Regions from separate parts of the Pseudoalteromonas simplex genome, predicted to be linked through region 1. Evidence: predicted binding sites of a transcription regulator. Region 1 holds the regulator's gene; the other holds the start of a gene.
What was found. Region 1 encodes FliA, which starts transcription of late flagellar genes. Its sites were predicted from a motif close to CTAAAGNTNNNNNNNNNNNNGCCGATA; they were not measured.
Positions count from the first base shown of each region.

Region 2: a site for FliA is predicted at 6,223-6,249, ahead of pomA (flagellar motor protein PomA). Genes of this name have one in related genera too.

Region 1 is NZ_JADILN010000007.1:38,219-48,771, forward strand. It holds gene flhF (flagellar biosynthesis protein FlhF) at 1-717, shown strand, start outside; gene IRQ78_RS14060 (MinD/ParA family ATP-binding protein) at 710-1,570, shown strand; gene IRQ78_RS14065 (RNA polymerase sigma factor FliA) at 1,597-2,307, shown strand; gene cheY (chemotaxis response regulator CheY) at 2,348-2,731, shown strand; gene IRQ78_RS14075 (protein phosphatase CheZ) at 2,749-3,516, shown strand; gene IRQ78_RS14080 (chemotaxis protein CheA) at 3,532-5,823, shown strand; gene IRQ78_RS14085 (protein-glutamate methylesterase/protein-glutamine glutaminase) at 5,886-7,046, shown strand; gene IRQ78_RS14090 (flagellar motor protein) at 7,039-7,803, shown strand; gene IRQ78_RS14095 (flagellar motor protein MotB) at 7,810-8,769, shown strand; gene IRQ78_RS14100 (ParA family protein) at 8,781-9,551, shown strand; gene IRQ78_RS14105 (chemotaxis protein CheW) at 9,554-10,312, shown strand; gene IRQ78_RS14110 (chemotaxis protein CheW) at 10,334-10,553, shown strand, end outside.
Region 2 is NZ_JADILN010000014.1:2,745-13,297, reverse strand. It holds gene IRQ78_RS18435 (ligand-binding sensor domain-containing diguanylate cyclase) at 1-462, shown strand, start outside; gene IRQ78_RS18430 (hypothetical protein) at 567-2,669, opposite strand; gene dxs (1-deoxy-D-xylulose-5-phosphate synthase) at 2,955-4,817, opposite strand; gene ispA ((2E,6E)-farnesyl diphosphate synthase) at 4,906-5,793, opposite strand; gene xseB (exodeoxyribonuclease VII small subunit) at 5,798-6,040, opposite strand; gene pomA (flagellar motor protein PomA) at 6,313-7,080, shown strand; gene IRQ78_RS18405 (flagellar motor protein MotB) at 7,084-8,007, shown strand; gene IRQ78_RS18400 (hypothetical protein) at 8,138-8,614, shown strand; gene IRQ78_RS18395 (DNA topoisomerase III) at 8,681-10,553, shown strand, end outside.

The DNA.
Region 1 (10,553 bases):
TTACTGCAAATGGTTGAAAACCAAATGCATACAACGAATAACGAAATCCTACGTCAAGGTGGTGTATTCGCATTAGTGGGCCCAACGGGTGTTGGTAAAACAACGACTGTTGCGAAATTAGCTGCACTGGGTGCACAAAAATATGGTGCAGATAAAGTGGCGTTGATCACCACTGATACATATAGAATTGGTGCCTACGAACAATTGGCTACTTATGGTCGTATTATTGGCTGTGGTGTTAAGCAGGTAAAAGATGCGAATGAATTAGCTGAAGTGCTATACCATTTACGTAATAAGCGTCTAGTATTAATAGATACAGCGGGTATGAGCCAACGTGATTTACGTTTAACTGAGCAATTAAACACCCTAATGCGTAATCAGCGTGTTGATATTCGTAGTTATTTAGTATTAAGTGCGACAGCACAGATAAATGTGTTGCAAGAAACCGTAAGACACTTTAAAAAGGTTCATCTAAGTGGCTGTATCTTCACTAAATTGGATGAATCTTTAAGTTTAGGTGAGATTATTAGTATAGCGATTCAAAATCGCCTGCCAATAGGGTATCTTACTAACGGTCAGCGTGTTCCTGAAGATATTCGCGTAGCGAATGCTGAAAAACTAGTGAAAAAAGCTGAACAATTGTATTTAAAACGAGCAAAAGCACAACATTCACGACGTCAAGCAGTAGCGTCGAACACAGTAGGGATGTATGATTAACACAGTATTAGATCAAGCAAGCGGCCTGCGCAAAATGAATCAAAATAATAATAGTGGCGTTAAAGTTATCGCTGTGACTGGCGGTAAAGGTGGTGTGGGTAAAACCAACGTTTCACTCAATACCGCAATCGCATTAGGGCAGCAAGGAAATCGTGTATTAGTACTAGATGCCGATTTAGGTTTGGCAAACTGTGACGTGATGCTTGGCCTTCGTGTTGAACGTAACTTATCTCATGTTTTGTCAGGCGAGTGTGAGCTTGACGAAATTCTCGTTGAAGGTCCTGCAGGTATAAAAATTGTACCAGCGACGTCTGGTTCGCAAAGCATGGTGGAATTAACACCATCTGAGCATGCAGGTCTTATTCGCGCTTTTAGCGAGTTAAACACCGAGTTTGATATTTTAATTGTCGATACCGCCGCAGGTATTTCTGACATGGTATTAAGCTTTTCTCGTGCAGCCCAAGATGTTGTTGTGGTTGTATGTGATGAACCTACCTCAATTACCGATGCTTATGCGCTTATTAAAGTCCTTAGCCGTGAGCATGGCGTATATAAATTTAAAATTGTTGCTAATATGGTGCGCAGTTTGCGTGAAGGGCAAGAATTATTTGCTAAACTTTCAAAAGTAACGGATCGCTTTTTAGACGTTTCAATGGAGTTGGTAGCTACCATTCCTTATGACGAGAACATGCGTAAATCTACGCGACGCCAAAAGGTGATTGTTGAATTATTTCCAAACTCACCAGCTGCGGTGGCGTTTAAAACATTAGCAACAAAAGCAGTTAAGTGGCCGATCCCTAATCAACCTTCTGGCCATTTAGAATTTTTCATTGAAAAACTAGTAAACGGCTAACTATGACAACATCGGTGAATAAAGCGATGGGATATCAATCAGCACAAAACTTAAATGCGATTGTTGAAAAACATGCCTCTTTAGTTAAAAAAGTGGCGTGCCATCTAATTGCTCGTTTACCTGCCAGTGTCCAACTCGATGATTTAATTCAATCAGGCATGATAGGCCTAATTGAAGCATCAAAAAACTTTGATGCTAGCAAAGGGGCTAGTTTCGAAACTTTCGCTGGAATTCGTATTCGTGGTGCGATGTTAGACGAAATTCGTAGAGGTGACTGGGCACCACGCTCAGTTCACCGAAATGCTCGCCTTGTGGCTGAAACCATTTCCGAATTAGAAAGCACGCTAAATCGTGAACCTAAAGATACAGAAGTCGCTGAAAAACTTGATATAACGCTCGATGAGTACCATCATATTCTACATGATGTAAATTCTAGTAAAGTATTAGGTATAGAGGACTTAGGCGTTGATGAAGACGTCATTACACCTGTAGGTCAGGATTTAGGACTAGACAAACCGTTTAATAACGTTAAAAATGAGCGGTTTAACCAGTCTCTATTAACGGCTATCCAATCGTTACCAGAAAGAGATGCACTTGTTTTGTCTTTGTACTACAACGACGAAATGAACTTAAAAGAAATAGGACACATACTCGATGTTAGTGAATCGCGTGTGAGTCAGATACATGGTCAGGCGATGATTAAGCTCAAAGCAAAAATCAATGACTGGATTAATTAGTAGTAAGTAAATATAGGTTCAAACCTCACCGGAGGATGTTTTGGATAAAAACATGAAAATTCTTGTTGTTGATGATTTTTCTACAATGAGACGTATCATTAAAAATCTATTAAGGGATTTAGGTTTTACCAATGTGCAGGAAGCTGACGATGGGTCAACAGCATTGCCAATGCTACAAAATCAAGAATTTGATTTTGTTGTAACAGATTGGAACATGCCAGGTATGCAAGGCATTGATTTGTTAAGAGCAATTCGTGCTGATGATAGCCTTAAGCATATTCCTGTATTAATGGTGACAGCTGAAGCGAAAAAAGAACAAATTGTTGCTGCTGCTCAAGCGGGTGTTAATGGCTATATCGTTAAACCATTCACTGCTGCGACACTTAAAACCAAATTGGAAAAAGTGTTTGAACGTTTAGGTTAATCTAAGGGGAGAGGCTTATGTCAGCACTAGCTGCGCCTCAAATAAGTTTAGAGCAAGCTCGTCAACTTGTTGAGTTTCTTGAAAATGGTGAACAAGAAAAAGCTGATCAGCTGATACTTGAAACAGCATCAAAAGAACAATCAGAGCTGTTTGCTGAAATCGGTAAACTGACGCGACAATTACATGAAGCGTTAAAAAACTTTGATCTAGATACTCGTCTTTCAGATTTAACTACCGATGCGATCCCAGACGCTAAGCAGCGCTTAAATTATGTTATGGAAATGACAGAAAGCGCCGCTAACAAAACCATGGATGCAGTTGAAGCTAGTTTACCTATAGCGCAACAACTTGCAGATGAAATAGCGACGATTAAACCAACGTGGGATCGTTTAATGAGCCGAGAAATAGAGCTCGGTGAGTTTAAAAAGCTATGTCATAGCTTAGATAATTTTATGAATAACTCGCATACTAAAACCGATGAGCTACAGGGCTTGATGACCAATGTGCTGATGGCACAGGACTATCAAGATTTGACGGGGCAAGTAATCCGTCGCGTCATTGAGTTAGTGCGAGAAGTAGAAGACAGTTTAATTAATCTCTTAACTGTGTTTGGCAGTCAAGAAGATGGTCATCAACAACAAGAAAAACAGGCCATAGAAAAAGCACCTGCAACAAGTGATACACTAGCAGGTCCTGAAGGGCCGATTATTGATAAAGACTCTCGTGATGATGTTGTCTCAGGACAAGATGAAGTCGATGATCTATTATCAAGTCTGGGCTTCTAAGAGGAGAGTAGCTGCATGAGCTTTGAAGTCGATGAAGATATTTTACAGGATTTCCTTGTTGAGGCAGGAGAAATCTTAGAGCTTTTGTCAGAGCAATTAGTTGAGCTTGAGAACAATCCCGAAGACAAAGATCTCTTAAACGCCATTTTTAGAGGCTTCCACACTGTCAAAGGCGGTGCAGGCTTTTTAAGCATGACTGAACTTGTTGATGCGTGTCACGGTGCAGAGAATGTTTTCGATTTATTACGCCAAGGTGTTCGCAGTGTCACTCCTGAGCTTATGGATGTTATTTTACAAGCTCTGGATACCATCAACGAAATGTTCGCAACGATTCAAAATCGTGAGCAACCAGAGCCTGCAGATCCTGCGCTTCTAGACGTTCTTCATAAATTAAGCCAACCACCTACAGCGGAAGAGCTTGCAGGTGAAGATGTATCAGTAGCAGACGATGTAGCAGTTGCACCTGAAGAACCTGCTGTTGAAGAGGCTGTTGTTGATGCACCTGAAGTAACAGCTAACACGGCAGCAGACAATATTGATGAAGATGATCCATTTGCGTTTGATATGTTGTTTGATGGCGGCGGTCTTGCTGATAGTAAGGCAGAACCACAGAATATTGATGAAATTACTGAAGATGAGTTTGAAAGCCTCCTCGATGAATTACATGGTAAAGGTCAAGGGCCGGCAGCGGCTGCTCCTGAAGCTATTAGCAGTGATAGTGATGACATCACCGATGATGAATTCGACAGTTTATTAGACGAATTACATGGTGTTGGTAATTTTGGTGAAGTAAAACAAGAAAATATAGCCAAACCTGAAACAGTAAAATCTGCACAACCAACTCCTCAAGCGCCAGCAGTAGATACTACAAGCAGTGACTCAGACGATGAAATTAGCGATGACGAGTTTGAGGCGTTGCTTGATGAATTACATGGTAAAGGTACAGCTCCACAGTCTTTAGAAACGGCTGCGCCAGAAAAAGCGCCTGAACCACCTAAAGCTGAACCTGCAAAACCGGCACAGCCTGCAGCATCAAAACCGGCACCTACTCCTAAGCCTGCCGCAGCTGCACCTAAACCGGCTCCAGCTCCTGCAAAAGCACCAGCAGCTTCTGCTGCACCGAAAAAAGCGCCACCACCACAAGCTGAAACAACGGTTCGTGTTGATACCAAGCGCTTGGACGAAATCATGAACATGGTGGGTGAGCTGGTATTAGTACGCAACCGTTTGGTTAGCCTTGCAAATAACAGTAACAGCGAATCAATGGGTAAAGCCATCTCTAATTTAGATGTGGTAACTGCAGACCTGCAAGGTGCGGTGATGAAAACCCGCATGCAGCCAATTAAGAAAGTATTTGGCCGCTTCCCACGCGTTGTGCGTGACTTAGCTCGCAGCTTGAAAAAAGACATTAACCTGCAGCTGGTTGGTGAAGAAACCGATTTAGACAAAAACTTAGTAGAAGCGCTTGCCGATCCGCTCGTGCATTTAGTTCGTAACTCTGTTGACCATGGTATTGAAATGCCAGATGTGCGTGAAGCCGCGGGTAAACCACGTACCGGTACAGTCACTCTTTCTGCTTCGCAAGAAGGCGATCATATCTTATTGACCATTCGTGATGATGGTGCAGGTATGGATGCTGAGAAGTTGAAAAAAATTGCTATCAGCAAAGGTGTGATTGATCACGACCAAGCAAGCCGCTTGTCGGATACCGAAGCTTACAACTTAATTTTTGCTCCGGGTTTCTCAACCAAAGAAGAGATATCTGATATTTCAGGCCGCGGCGTCGGCATGGATGTAGTAAAAACAAAAATCACCCAGCTAAATGGCTCTGTCAATATTCAGTCAGAGCTTGGTGTAGGTACTGTATTAGAAATCAAGGTGCCATTAACACTGGCTATTTTACCGACTCTTATGGTTATTGTTGGCGAGCAAACATTTGCTTTACCACTTGCTGGTGTGAGTGAAATTTTCCATCTTGATTTAACTAAAACTAATGTCGTTGATGGTCAACTGACAATAATTGTGCGTGAAAAAGCGATCCCGCTTTTCTATTTACAACATTGGTTAGTAAAAGGTGCCAACCGCCAAGAGCGTAAAGCTGAAGGTCACGTAGTTATTGTGCAAATCGGTACTAAACAAGTGGGCTTTGTGGTTGACTCGTTAATTGGCCAGGAAGAAGTTGTTATCAAACCTTTAGATGCCTTATTGCAAGGTACGCCAGGCATGGCTGGTGCGACAATTACTTCTGATGGTGGGATTGCATTGATCCTCGACGTACCTAGCATGCTTAAACACTACGTTGGCTAATAATAAATAATAAAGTGCAGCGTTTAACTGCACTTTAAGTGATATAAAACAAGAGAGTGCCAATGGCAGTCAAAGTATTAGTTGTTGATGATTCAAGCTTTTTTCGCCGCAGAGTCAGCGAAATTTTAGAGCAAGACAGCAATATTCAAGTAATTGGTTTTGCCGTAAACGGTCGTGAAGCGGTCGATAAAGCCCGTGAATTAAAACCTGATGTAATTACTATGGATGTTGAAATGCCGGTTCTTGATGGCATTAGTGCCGTGAAAGAAATAATGGCAGCAACACCGACTCCTATTTTAATGTTCTCATCACTCACCCGTGATGGCGCAACAGCAACCCTAGATGCATTGGATGCTGGGGCCCTTGATTTTTTACCGAAAAAGTTCGAAGACATTGCACGCAATAATGAAGATGCAATCGCGCTTTTACAAAATAAAGTAAAAGAAATTGGTCGCCGTCGCATTTCTCGTTTCTCGCGCCCAGCACCTATTTCGAGATCAACTCCGACTCCTACACTAAGAAGTAGTGGCGCTACAAGCAGTAGCGGTATTGTCCAGCCTGATCGCAGTTTTAGCCGTCCTGCTGCTGCAAGTTCGCCGGCTGCATCGTCATCGAGTACGAGTAATATTCGCGCTTCGGGCAAGAAATATCAATTGGTTGCTATCGGTACATCAACCGGTGGACCTGTGGCACTGCAAACAATTTTGACTCAGCTGCCAGCTAATTTCCCACATCCTATTTTGCTTATTCAGCATATGCCAGCTGCGTTTACGCCAGCTTTTGCTGCAAGGCTAAATGGCTTATGCAAAATCAATGTTAAAGAAGCGCAAAATGGTGACCGTTTAGTGCCTGGCACCGCTTACTTAGCGCCAGGTGGCCAACAAATGCTAATAGAGGGGCGTGGTGGTTCTCGCACTCTGCGAGTATTTGAAGACGATAGTCCGCGTATTACTTACAAGCCGAGTGTTGATGTGACTTTTGCAAGTGCTGCAAAAACCTTCGGCGGTGATGTGCTAGCTGTAGTATTAACGGGCATGGGCGCAGATGGCCGTGATGGTGCGCGTATGCTTAAGCAAGTCGGTGCGACTATTTGGGCGCAAGATGAAAAAACCAGTGTGGTGTATGGTATGCCACAAGCTGTTGCTAATGCCGGCTTGGCGAGTGAAAGCTTAGCGCTCGCAGATGTTGCGAATCGTTTAACGCGTGAGACTGGTTGTGGATAAACTGTCTTTCCTTGGCTTAATTGTCGCAGTAAGTGCCATCGCCTTTGGTTATGCATTAGAGGGCGGGGTTGTTTCTGCACTGTTTAATGGTCCTGCGCTTATCATCGTGCTTGGTGGTACGCTTGGGGCTGTCATGCTTCAGACCCCAGCAAGTGTTTTTACTAAAACACTTAAGATCAGTCATTGGGTGTTTTTTCCGCCGTATCACGATATTGATGCAGCCATCGAGCAAGTAAAGCGTTGGTCACATAAAGCACGTCAAGAAGGTTACTTAGCCCTTGAGTCGGAAGCGCTGTCGCACTCAGACCCGTATGCGGCAAAGGGCTTGAGTCTACTTGTTGATGGGATTGATGAGCAAAAGCTTAGAGATACGCTTGAAATTGATTTAATGCTTGAACGCGAACGCTTACTCGAGGTAAGCCGAGTTTATGAAGCTATGGGCGGTTATAGCCCTACAATCGGTATTTTAGGTGCAGTACTCGGTTTGATTCAGGCTATGCAATTTATAACGGATCCTGAAAAACTGGGTGCCGGTGTTGCTACAGCGTTTATTGCCACGATTTATGGTGTTGGCCTAGCGAACTTATTATTCTTGCCAATGGCGAATAAACTTAAGCAGCAAGTGGAACAAAAAATGCTGTATCATGAACTACTTGCTGAAGGCATTATTGCTATTTCGCAAGGTGAAAGCCCACTAAATATTGAACTAAAACTTGAGGCGTACCGTGTAGAGCGCCCAAGCTTAGTTGACGAGTAATTTATTATGATGCGCCGTCGTCTGCGTCATAACACGTCAAAAAACCAACATACTGAACGCTGGCTTGTCTCTTATGCCGATTATATGACCATCATGTTTGCTTTTTTTGTGGTCATGTATGCGATCGCAATTAGTAAAAATGAAGATTTTCAAATTCTCTCAGATTCACTAGAGCAGGTGTTTGAAAAGTCTGCTCGTCAGCAACAACAGGTTGGCACTGGGGTTAACGGCACAGGCATACTAACTGACAGAGTCAGCCCTGAGAACGACATTCTATACGGTGAGAGCATTCGTAAAGATGAGCAAGGCCCTGAATTACTCGATGGGCAAAGCGAAACCAGCAATATTGAGAAAAAACATCTCGGCAAGTCTCTCGACAGCTTACTTACTAAATTACAGTCTGCGCTCATTGATGAAATTCGTGATGGCGAAGCAAGTTTAGAGCTTCATCAAGATTGGCTCATCATTGAATTAAGCTCTGGTATGTTGTTTTCATCGGGCAGTGCTGTTGCACAGCAGCGTGCAAAACAAGTTGTTAGTTTAGTGAAAGATATTATTGCACCAGTTGATAATTACATTCGTGTGCGTGGTTATACCGATAACGAAGGTATTCGTAATGAGATGTTTCGCTCTAACTGGGAGCTATCTGTAGCGAGGGCGACATCTGTCCTAGTTGAGCTTGAGAGTTTAGGTATTAACCCTGCGCGTATGGCTATTGAAGGTTACGGGCAATATTCACCTTTCGCAAGTAATGACACTGAGCAAGGACGCGCAGAAAACCGCAAAGTGGTTGTTGCATTGTCTAAATATGGTTTACCGCCAAAAGAGCCAGAAAATACTGAACAAGAGTCACAAAACCAACCGCAACAGACGACAGAAATTGAGTTGCCAAGCGATGATAACAGCATTAAAGTGATTCAATTACCACATGGTGGAATTAGGATTACCACGCGCAATGAACAATAATAAGGTGTGATGTGAAAGTTTGGACCGTAGCGAATCAAAAAGGTGGGGTAGGGAAAACAACAACAGCCGTTAGCCTTGCTGGTATTCTCGCTTTACAAGGAAAACGCGTGTTACTTATTGACACCGATCCGCATGCATCATTGACTTATTATTTTGGTATAGATTCAGAAGACTTAGAAGTCAGCGTGTATGATATTTTCGCGCGTGGTAACAGCATGGCCAGTGAAGAAATTTTGCAGGCTCTATGTCCATCAACACTTGAAAACCTAGATATCTTACCTGCGACGATGGCAATCGCGACGCTTGATAGAAGCATGGGCAATAAAAATGGCATGGGCTTAATACTAAAAAAAGCGCTTGCCAAAATTAGCGACCATTATGACTATGCAATTATTGATTGCCCGCCTGTTTTAGGTGTTTTGATGGTCAATGCTCTTGCAGCTAGTGAGCGAATTTTAGTACCAGTACAAACAGAATTTTTGGCCTTAAAAGGGCTTGATCGTATGATGCGCACCATGGAGCTGATGCAAACATCGCAAGCAAAACAGTACCAATATACAATTATTCCTACAATGTACGATAAACGTACTAAAGCATCACTTGAAGCTTACAAGACTCTGCAGGATAATTACAAAGATAAAGTATGGTCAGGCGTGGTTCCTGTCGATACAAAGTTTAGAGATGCTAGTTTAGCACAGCAAGTGCCGATTCAATTTTGCCCGCGTTCGCGTGGGGTATTTGCCTATCGCGCCCTGCTTGATTACTTAGTTGCACAAGGTTAAAGATGAGTAAGCATTTATTTGCCAATGAAAAAGTGATGACCCAATATTTGGGCGCTTTGTTGTGTGAAGATGAGCCTACAGACCAAAATCTTGAGCCAGTCGCAAAGCTGCTGGAGCAGGTTAAAGAGCCTGAAACTAAGACAGAAGAAAAGCTGACAGACGTTCAGCCTACTCCTGAACCTGTTTTACTACCCCCAGAACCGACTAAAGAGCTTGAGAAAACCGAGAACCAAGCTAATATCAAAGATATAGTCGCAGAACCTAAAGCTGAACTGGTTGCAAAAACCTCGTCTGATCGTCAAGAAGACTATTTTGATGGTGAATTTCAGGCATTATTCTTTGAGGTTGCAGGGTTAACCCTTGCTGTACCGTTAAAAGCATTAGGGGGAATTCATCAGCTGGCAGAGGTTAACCAATTATTTGGTAAACCAAAATGGTTTAAAGGTGTCATGCTAAACCGTGAAGAAAAACTAAATGTTGTTGATACTGCACGTTGGGTTATGCCAGAAAAGTATGATGAAAAATTAGAACAATCATTAGATTATCAGTATTTAATCACCTTAGGTGACAGTCAATGGGGATTATTGGCTGAAAAGCTCGTAAATAATATTACGCTTCGTAAAGAAGATGTAAAATGGCGAGCAAAATCAGGTAAGCGGCCTTGGCTTGCAGGTGTTATCAAAGAGAAAATGTGCGCCTTGATTGACGTTGAAAATTTAAATCAATTGCTAGAGCAGGGCTTAGACAGCCGTGAGCAGTAACTATTTTTACGGAGTAATAGCATGAGTGAAGAAAGACTACTGTCAGCAAATAAAAATGCTGATAGCAACGATGAAGTGTTACAGTGGGTAACCTTTAAACTTGAAGAAGAAACGTACGGCATTAACGTAATGCAAGTACAAGAAGTACTTCGCTATACCGAAATTGCTCCTGTGCCAGGTGCGCCTTCTTATGTATTAGGTATTATTAACTTACGTGGTAATGTTGTTACTGTGATCGATA
Region 2 (10,553 bases), on a different contig from region 1:
CTTGCAGGCGATAGCTGTTTACAGCAAATGGCGACTTTGTTGAATAGCCGTACTCAAGGTTCTGACTATGTTGCGCGTTGGAGTGGTGATGAGTTTTTACTCTTACTACGTGATTTCAAACGCACAGCAATAGACAATTATGTGGCCGATTTATGTGAAGCAATTGCAGCAAACCCATTTAGATTACCGAATGGGCAGTCGACCACTATCACTGCGTCGATTGGTTGGTCTTTTTATCCATTACCTTTACTGGGTGGCCAAGTTATTGGTTGGGAAACCTCAGTTAACCTTGCCGATATCGCACTGCATCAAGTTAAAAAGCGCGGTGGCGATGGTGTAGCAAACATTACCTTTGATGAGCAATTAGATGCCTTTGAGTTCGAGCAAAGCAACAATGTTGATCAGCAACTCAGCGCACTGCAAGCCAATGGTTTAGCCGATATTAAAATTTGGATGCGTTAATACTCTCTAAACTAAGTGAGCAGGTATAAAAAATGCCTTACCTAGGGCTAGATAAGGCATTGGAGGCCAACAGAGGCGTTCGTTACCTAAACACCTTTTGATGGTTAGTGTTTAAGCCAAGCTGGTAAAACAGCCACAGACTCTGGGGCGGTAAAGGAGTAGCTCACCGTTGCTGCAATGTCACCGCTAGGGCTATTTAAAATATTATCAAAGCGCATAACTAGGCCATTTGATTTTTCGGCAACATATAAATCATTACCCGTATACATAATATCGACAGGGTTACCTAATTGGCTTGCAGGACCTGCGATATTTACACTTACATTGGTTAAACCACTGGCCATAGCGGCACTATTAATCACATAAATTTTCCCGTCGGTGGCATCGGCTGCAGAGCCAACATCAGAAACTATTAGTGAGTCACTTAATGGGTCGTAATCAATACCATGAATATTGGTTGGTGCAGCAAATGCAGTGCCGCCCGATGCAGGGGTAATTAAACGATCTTCACCTGTAATGGTTGTCATACCTGACATCCACTTGCTTTTCACTTCATCAAAAACAGCAATTGTGCCATTGGTAAGTGCAACAAATGCCCTGTCAGTTGATGGATCATAGTCTACATCCCAAGGGCGTGCACTAGCACTGGGTGTTAGGGTCATTAATGGGCTTACATCACCTGTTGCGCAGCTAGAGAAAATGAGAACACCAGGCGTTGTTGCATTAAATTCAGCAACAAAAATCATGCCTGTATCTGAAGCTATATCAATACCTTTTGGTGAGATAATACCAGTACTTGCTCCCATGATTGTTCTATCTTGGTTGGTTGCGTAACTTTCGCCGTTACGCTGTGTTGCAACCTTGTTTGAAATAACGATACCACCCATCGATGTAACTGCATCATCAAATGTTGCGTAGCTAGTGCCAGACTTATCAAAAGCCACACTTTCAATTGTTTGATTTGCATTATACGTTGCCAGTTCGGCTGTTAAAGGTGCGTTTAAACGACTAATTTGACCTGTTGTTGGACCTACTGTTCCTGGGTTACTACTTACAGCTACACCGAGCAGGGGCATGTTAACCATAATACTATCAGAGCTATCTTGCATATTATTATGCATAACGGTTTCTGTTATTGATTCAGGTTTTGTTGTTGGCGTGATGAGATCTGGTGATACATCACCACTTTCGCCTGCAAATATATTACTAAATACTAAAACTGCATCATTTGATTTTTCAGCCACACGCAAGTCGCTGCCAGTAAGACTTATATCCACAGGGTTACCGAGCATAGACATTGGGCCTGCTATATGACGGTCAACCGCTACCATACCATCTGCTTGAGCAGCATTTGAAATGACAAAGAGTGCACCATCTGTTGCATCAGATGCACTACCTACATCAGACAGCACAAGCTTGTTACTAGTCATATCTAAAGCAATACCATGAATATTGACTGAAATTTTTGTACCAGTTTCATCACTTGGTGTAATGGTTCGAGTTGGTGTTGCAGCAAAACCACCCATTACATAACTGTCGTAAACAGCAACATCACCATTAGTTAGTGCGACGTAAAGACGATCATTATTTTCATCGTACGTAAGATCCCATGGTGTTGCATCGGTTACCGTTGTTGCTAATGGTGCTACATCACCTGCAGCTTCTTTACCAAATACAGTTACTTGCATAGCATTAAAATCAGCAATAAAAACAAGACCATATTTATTAGAGATATGTATGCCCTTCGGATTTACAAGTGTGGTGTTTGTGCCAGTTAATGTACGATCAATATTATTGGTGTACATGCCATCTGCACGGCTTAACACTTGGCATACGGTACTTAGTGCTCCATTTCCTGAATCAGCAGCTTGCACTAAATTACCTAAGCTATCGAAAACAACACCTTCATTAGCACCAGTATTAAATGTTGTGAGTTTAGCGGCATTTTGATCAATGAGGTTGATAGTGCCCGCATTATCAGAGCCATTGTTCGCTAATATAAATGTTGCTGATGCGAAGCCAGGAGCGCCATCGTTACCATTCATACCATCAGCGCCATTTTGACCGTCAGCGCCATTTTGGCCATCGACACCATTAGTACCGTCTTGCCCTGCTGCACCTTGAGCTCCCATAGCACCATCTTTACCATCATCTCCATCACACCCTGTAATACCCAGCATTACAGCAAGAGCAATGGCAGAAAACATGACCTTAGATAGTTTTGAATTAGCGAGTTGTTGATCTTTAATAGCTTTACTTTTAATCGTATTCATTTGTCTATACCTTTTAAATATTCCATCAAATGTGAACAAACAACCTGTATTGTTTAACGACAAAATACGTGCTCACGAGTTAACCTCAATGAATAAACGGCTAGCTAAAGATATTGGATGCAAGAAAATAGAAAATAGGTAAGTTATTTTTTATGTGTATGGTTTTAAATAATAAAAAAGGAGCCATGAGACTCCTTTTTAATGAATTGCGTATAGTTTTTAAGCCATGAACTCTTTAATGCGAGTTAAGATGCCATTGGCATCTAGGCCCATCTCAGCGTGCATTTCATCTTGTGTGCCATGCTTAATGAACTCATCTGGAATACCTAAATTTAAGATAGTCACATCGGCTTTGATTGCAGCCAAATATTCATTCACAGCAGAACCCGCACCGCCTGCAATGGCATTGTCTTCTAAAGTAACAATGACATCATGGCTACTAATTAGCTCATTAATAGCTTCAGTATCAAGTGGTTTGATAAAGCGCATATCAATCACTGTTGCATTAAGCTCATCTGCGGCTACTTTGGCGCTCTCTAGCAGCGTACCGAACGACAAGATGGCCACTTTACTACCTTGTTTGATACTACGCGCTTTACCGATTTCAATCGCACTCATTGTTGATTCAACATCACAATTGCCGGCACTACCACGTGGGTAACGAACAGCAACAGGTTGATTGCATTGGTAGCCAGTGTAAAGCATTTGGCGGCACTCGTTCGTGTCGCTTGGCGCCATAATAATCATATTAGGAATACAGCGCATAAAACTTAAGTCATAGGCGCCTTGGTGAGTTTCACCATCAGCACCAACAATACCTGCACGGTCAATAGCGAATAAAACAGGTAAGTTTTGTAATGCTACATCGTGGATAAGTTGATCGTAAGCGCGTTGTAAAAAGCTTGAATAAATAGCAACAACAGGCTTCAACCCTTCACAAGCGAGGCCTGCTGCAAGCGTTACAGCATGTTGTTCAGCAATCGCCACATCAAAGTATTGCGCAGGATACTCTTTTGAAAAACGCACCATGCCTGAACCTTCACGCATCGCAGGGGTAATTGCCATTAGCTTGTCGTCTTGGGCTGCCATATCGCATAACCAGTCACCAAACACATTTGAGAATGTGGCAGCACCCGGTTTTGATTTTGGTAATTTCGACATGCTCGGATCAAATTTTGGTACGCCGTGGTAGCCAATTGGATCCGCTTCAGCAGGCTTATAACCTTTACCTTTTTGCGTTTTAATATGTAGTAACTGTGGGCCTTTAAGGTTACGCATATTACGTAAGGTATCAACCAACATATTTACATCATGACCATCGATTGGGCCGATGTAATTTAGGCCTAACTCTTCAAAGAACGTACCCGGAATGACCATTCCTTTTAGGTGCTCTTCCATGCGGCTAGCAAGTTCTTTCACAGGCGGTAAACCAGAAAGGAGCTTTTTACTGCCTTCACGAATATTGGTGTAGAAGCTACCAGATAAAATTCGGGCAAAGTGGTTATTGAGTGCCCCCACGTTTTCTGAAATCGACATTTCATTGTCGTTTAAGATAATTAACACGTTAGGATTAACATCACCCATGTGATTCATTGCTTCAAATGCCATACCAGCAGTGATCGCACCATCGCCAATAACAGCAACGGTTTTACGATCTTTACCTTCTTTTTCTGCAGCAATGGCCATACCTAAGGCTGCTGAAATTGAGGTGCTCGAATGACCAACACTGAAAGTATCGTATGGGCTTTCTTCACGGAATGGGAATGGGTGCAAACCGTCTTTTTGACGAATAGTATGCATTTGGTCACGACGACCCGTTAAGATTTTATGCGGGTATGCTTGATGACCCACATCCCAAACTAAACGATCTTCAGGAGTGTTATAAACATAATGCAGTGCAACTGTTAACTCAACAGTGCCTAAACCTGATGCTAGATGACCACTACTTTGCGAAACTGAGTTAAGTAGGTATTCGCGTAACTCTTTACTAAACGCAGGTAACTTGTCTTGCGCTAAATCACGCAGTTGTGCTGGTTCGTCAACCAAACTTAATAATGGATACTTGCTACTATCAAGTGTCATGATTTTTTATACATCCTTCGCTAACCAGAGTGCATTATAGCCCATTGCCGCTCCGATTTTTTAGTTATTTTGTCTTTCTTTTTAGGTATTAATAATTGCGTTCAACAATATAGCTTGCAAGACTCGCCAATTCGCTGGTGTCGTAATCAATAGCCTCAAGAGCTTGATGGGCTTGAGCCAGCAAATCTTGTGCTTTTTGCTTTGCGCCTGCCATCCCTAATAAAGCAGGGTAGGTTGCTTTGTTTGCAGCAACATCGGAACCCTGTGGCTTACCTAATGTTTCAGTATCAGCTTCTACATCAAGGATATCGTCTTGTACCTGAAAGGCCAGCCCAATTGCTTGACCGAATAGGTTTAATTGCGCGAGTGTATGTTCATCACAGCTTTTTGCACTCAATGCACCGAGTGTAATTGCACAATTAAGCAAGGCACCCGTTTTTAGCTGGTGAATGCGCTCTAGCTGAGCAACTGTAATTTCTTTATCGGTCGCTTCAATATCCAGTGCTTGCCCACCTACCATACCTTCAATACCTGAGGCTTTGCTTAATGAGGCAATCATTTTTACTTGTTGGCTCGCAGAAACAGCAAATTGATGATTGGCAATTAAATCAAATGCCAGTGTTTGTAAGGCATCACCTGCGAGTATGGCTTGTGCTTCGCCATAGACAATATGACAGGTAGGGCGGCCACGTCTTAAGTCATCATCATCCATTGCTGGTAAGTCATCATGAACTAAAGAATAGCTATGAATACACTCAATAGCGGCGGCAAGGATATCAAGATCGGCCTTGTCCGCGCCCATCATCCGGCCCGTTGCATATACAAGGTAAGGACGTAAGCGTTTACCACCATTTAGAACACCGTAGTGGGTGGCTTCTTTGATGTTTTTTCCGGTATTAAGTGGCTGTTCAAAATAGCGATTTAAATGTGCTTCAACGTCTTCACGAGCGCGTTGTAATTGTTCTTTTAATTGCACTTAATTAGTCCAAGTTTGAATCAAAATTGCTAAGAGGCGCTTGGCTATCGTTACCCATTAAAATGGCAACTTTTTGTTCGGCTTGTTGTAACTTACCAGACGAAGCGTTTGCTAGCGCAATGCCGCGTTCAAATTGTTTTAGTGATTGTTCCAGTGACAATTCACCTTGCTCCATTTGTGCAACAATTTGAGATAATTCATCCAGTGCTTCTTCAAAGCTTAAGTTTTCTGGTTTCTTTGTTGCCATTGTGGCCTCGGTAGCTGTTAGAAAGTGAGGCCAATTTTAGGGGGAATGCTAAACTAGGTCAAAGAATGATGTGTTTTTTTACGCATAATTCATTTTTAGTATGCTATTTTTACGATTTTAAATACAGCTTAAACTTGTAGCTTAAAAATCTTACATTAAAATAAAATTAATTCATTTAATGATTTAAGTATTTCAACTGCTTGCCGATAAGCAGTTAATAATAAAAATTTGATACTTGAGTGTATCGTGTAATTGTTCCTCTGGAGGGGTATGTGGATTTAGCAACCATAATAGGTATTCTTGGTGCCATAGGCTTAATTGCTATGTCGATGGTGTTAAGTAGTGATGGCCAAGTTGCAATGTTTTACAACACGCCTTCGGTGGTCATTGTATTTGGTGGTTCGATTTTTATTGTATTATCAAATTTCACCATGGGGCAATTTTTGGGCATAGGTAAAGTGGCAGCAAAAGCTTTTATGTTCAAAATCGAATCTCCGGAAGAATTAATTGAAAAAGCAGTAGAATTAGCTGATTCAGCACGTAAAGGTGGCTTCTTAGCATTAGAAGAAGCTGAAATCCCCAACGGTTTTATGCGTAAAGGGGTCGATATGTTAGTGGATGGTCATGATGCTGATGTCGTTCGCGCCACGCTGCAAAAAGATATTTCTCTTACTGCTAACCGTCATGAACTCGGTGCTGGTTTATTCAAATCACTTGCCGATATTGCTCCTGCAATGGGTATGATCGGTACGCTAATCGGTCTGGTTGCTATGTTATCAAACATGGATGACCCAAAAGCAATCGGCCCAGCAATGGCAGTTGCCCTTTTAACAACTCTCTATGGTGCTTTCTTAGCAAACGTTGTCGCAATTCCAATTCAGGTAAAACTAGAACTGCGTAAAGACGAAGAAGCCCTCAATCAACGCTTAATTCTTGACGCGGTGCTAGGTATTCAAGACGGTCAGAACCCGAAAGTAATTGAAGGTATTTTGAAAAACTACTTAGCCGAATCAAAACGTAAAGTTGATACCGAGGAGTAGAGCATGTCAGATGAAGAGTGCAAATGTCCTCCACCAGGCTTGCCTGCATGGATGGGTACCTTCGCGGATTTAATGTCATTATTAATGTGCTTCTTTGTACTCTTGCTTGCTTTCTCTGAAATGGACGTGCTGAAGTTTAAGCAAATTGCTGGCTCTATGAAGTTTGCTTTTGGTGTACAAAATAAAATTGAAGTAAAAGATATTCCAAAAGGAACCTCTGTTATTGCCATGGAGTTTACTCCAGGCAAACCTGAGCCAACACCTATTGAAACGATTCAGCAACAAACCGTTGAGATGACACAACAAATGCTTGAGTTTCAGGCTGGCGACGAAAGCTCCGCCGGTGGTCGACAAGAACAGCGCGGTAATAAACGTGGTGGTGAATCGCAAAGTACGGCTCAGCAACAAGCTTTAGAACAGTCAATTTCTGCGGCTGATCAAGAACAAACAAATGAACTTGTGAAGAAAATTGCCCAGCAACTAGAACAGCAAATTATGGATGGGGCAATTGAGCTTGAGTCATTAGGCCAGCAAATTATTATTCGCATTCGTGAGAATGGTTCATTCCCATCGGGTAGTGCTTTTTTACAGCCAAAGTTTAAACCTATCATTCGTGATATTGCTACGCTGTTAAAAGATGTGCCGGGTGAAATAACCGTGTCTGGGCACACTGATGACTTCCAAGTATCGAATGAGCTTTATACCAATAACTGGGATTTATCATCAAAGCGTGCGGTGGCAGTTGCCAGTGAAATGGAAAAAGCACCAGGGTTTGATAAGTCCCGTATGATGGTGGTCGGCCACGCAGAAACCAGGCCTCTAGTACCGAATGTAACCGACGAAGATCGCAAGCGAAATCGCCGTGTTGAAATCTCTATTATGCAAGGTAAAGCACACGAATCTGAACCTATTGATGTAAGGCAGTAAATCAATTAAAGTTAAGCCTCATTAACAAATGTAATAGAGAATAAAAATGAAAAAAGTTGATAAATATAGCTACATGCCTGGTAATGGTAGTGGCGACGATGATGGTAAAACAGATTAAGGTTAGTTAATTTTGCCTGATTGGTTTGTATATACCATCTCAATTTTGAATAATAGCTGGGTGTTCATTCTGAGCCCTGCTATTTTCGTTTTCTACCTCCGCAAAGATTGGCAGGCATTCCACTTTACCGTTATAACTGCATGTTTCTTTTTATACGGTACCTTAATTCATAGCGGCTTACGTGAATTTGATGACATTTATATTTGGCGCTATGTCGTTTGGGCTTTTAATGATATTGCTTGGATGGCAATCATTGCTTACTTAGGTATTAAAGATAAAGTCTACTTATGGCAAAGTGTTTTAGGGCAGTTGGTTGTGATAATGGCGCCTATTTTGCAATTGTTCCGTTTAGTTGACCGCCACCTTTGGGATTTGTCTTACAGCACTTACATGTATAAGACCCTGCTACCGCTAATCAATATTGGTACTGTGGTCGTATGTTACCTACCACTTATCTATCTTTTTACTCGACGAAGCCAGCAAGCTTAAGGCGTTTCTTCGTTAAAAATCCTGTGCTAGACTACTGTTTATAAAAACAGTATTTAGTGTTGCGTTATGAAACTTTACATTGCCGAAAAACCATCCTTGGCACGAGCCATTGCAGATGCTCTACCAAAACCACAAAAAAAACATGATGGTTATATAGAGCTTGGTAATGGAGATTGTGTCTCTTGGTGTATTGGTCATTTACTTGAGCAAGCAGAGCCCGATGATTACGATGCAAGTTTTAAAAAATGGCGATTTGAGCATTTACCTATCGTGCCAGAACAATGGCAATTAAAACCTAAAGCAAAAACACGCAAACAACTTACTGTACTAAAAAAGCTCATTAAGCAGGCAAGTACAATAATTCATGCCGGCGACCCTGATAGGGAAGGCCAGCTATTGGTTGATGAAGTGATCGAACAGGTTAAACTTAGCCAAGCCAAAAAACAGCAAATTCAACGACTCTTGATCAGCGACTTAAACTTAAGTGCAGTTAAAAAAGCACTAAATAATTTGAAATCGAACCGCGATTTTATTCCTTTGAGTGTGTCTGCCTTAGCTCGATCACGTGCCGATTGGTTATTTGGCATGAATTTAACTCGAGCCTATACGCTTGCTGGGCAAAAAGCTGGATTTGGCAATGTGCTATCTGTTGGGCGTGTTCAAACGCCTATTTTAGGTTTAGTCGTTAATCGTGATAATGAAATCACTCACTTTGTAGCGAAACCTTTTTATGAAGTATTAGCTCACCTTGAAACTCAGCAGCAGCAAACATTTGCTGCAAAGTGGCAACCAAGTAAAGCATGTGAACCTTATCAAGATGAAGAAGGGCGAGTATTGCATAGGGGGCTTGCTGAAAATGTTGTGTCACGCATAACTAATCAACCAGCTAAAGTGGTTGAGCTTGAGCAAAAGCAAAAAAAACAACAGGCACCGCTACCTTATAATTTATCCGCTTTACAGATTGATGCGGCAAAGGCGTTTTCAATGCCTGCACAAAAAGTGCTAGATACCTGTCAAAACTTGTATGAGCGTCATAAGTTAATTACGTACCCTCGTTCAGATAATCGTTATTTACCAAAAGCTCATCATAAAGATGCCGCGAGTATTATTGCCGCCATCGCTAATAATGAAGGTCAAGCAATTGAAGCTTGTAAGCAAGCTGATAGCAGTAAGCGGAGTAAATGTTTTAATGACAGCAAAGTGGCAGCTCACCACGCTATTGTTCCTACCGAAAAACAACTTCGCTCAGCGTCTTTAAATAGTGATGAACAAAAAATCTATCGCTTGATCTGTCGTCATTATTTAATCCAATTTTATCCAGACTATCTATTTAACGAAACCAAAATAACGGTTGAAATTGCGGGTGGGCTTTTTAAAGCAGCAGCTAAGCAAGATGTTAGCTTAGGCTTTAAAATATTAATGGGCAAAACAGAGTTAAAAGATGAGCAAACCTTACCACCACTTGAAAAAGGTCAACAGCTGCATTGCAATCAAGGTGAAGTAGTAGACAAAATGACGACACCGCCAGCGCATTTTACTGATGCGACCTTATTAAGTGCCATGACAGGCATCAGTCGGTATGTGAAAGACCCAGAAATTAAAAAGATCCTTAAGGAAACAGATGGTCTTGGTACTGAAGCTACGCGAGCCGGTATTCTTGAGCTTTTATTTAAACGCCGTTTTTTAGAGCGGCAGGGTAAAAACATTCTGGCTACCGCAACAGGTAAAGCACTCATAAGTACATTACCAGAACAGCTTGCGAGCCCTGACTTAACCGCTAAGTGGGAAGCGTCGTTAGGTAATATCGCTGAACAGCATATGAGTTATCAGCAATTTTTAACACCATTGTTGGAAGAGTTACATGCTTTAGTTGAGCAGGCCAAGCAATGCGATAGCCAAGTCTTTGCCCAGTTACCAAAAACGCCGCAAAAGCGACGTT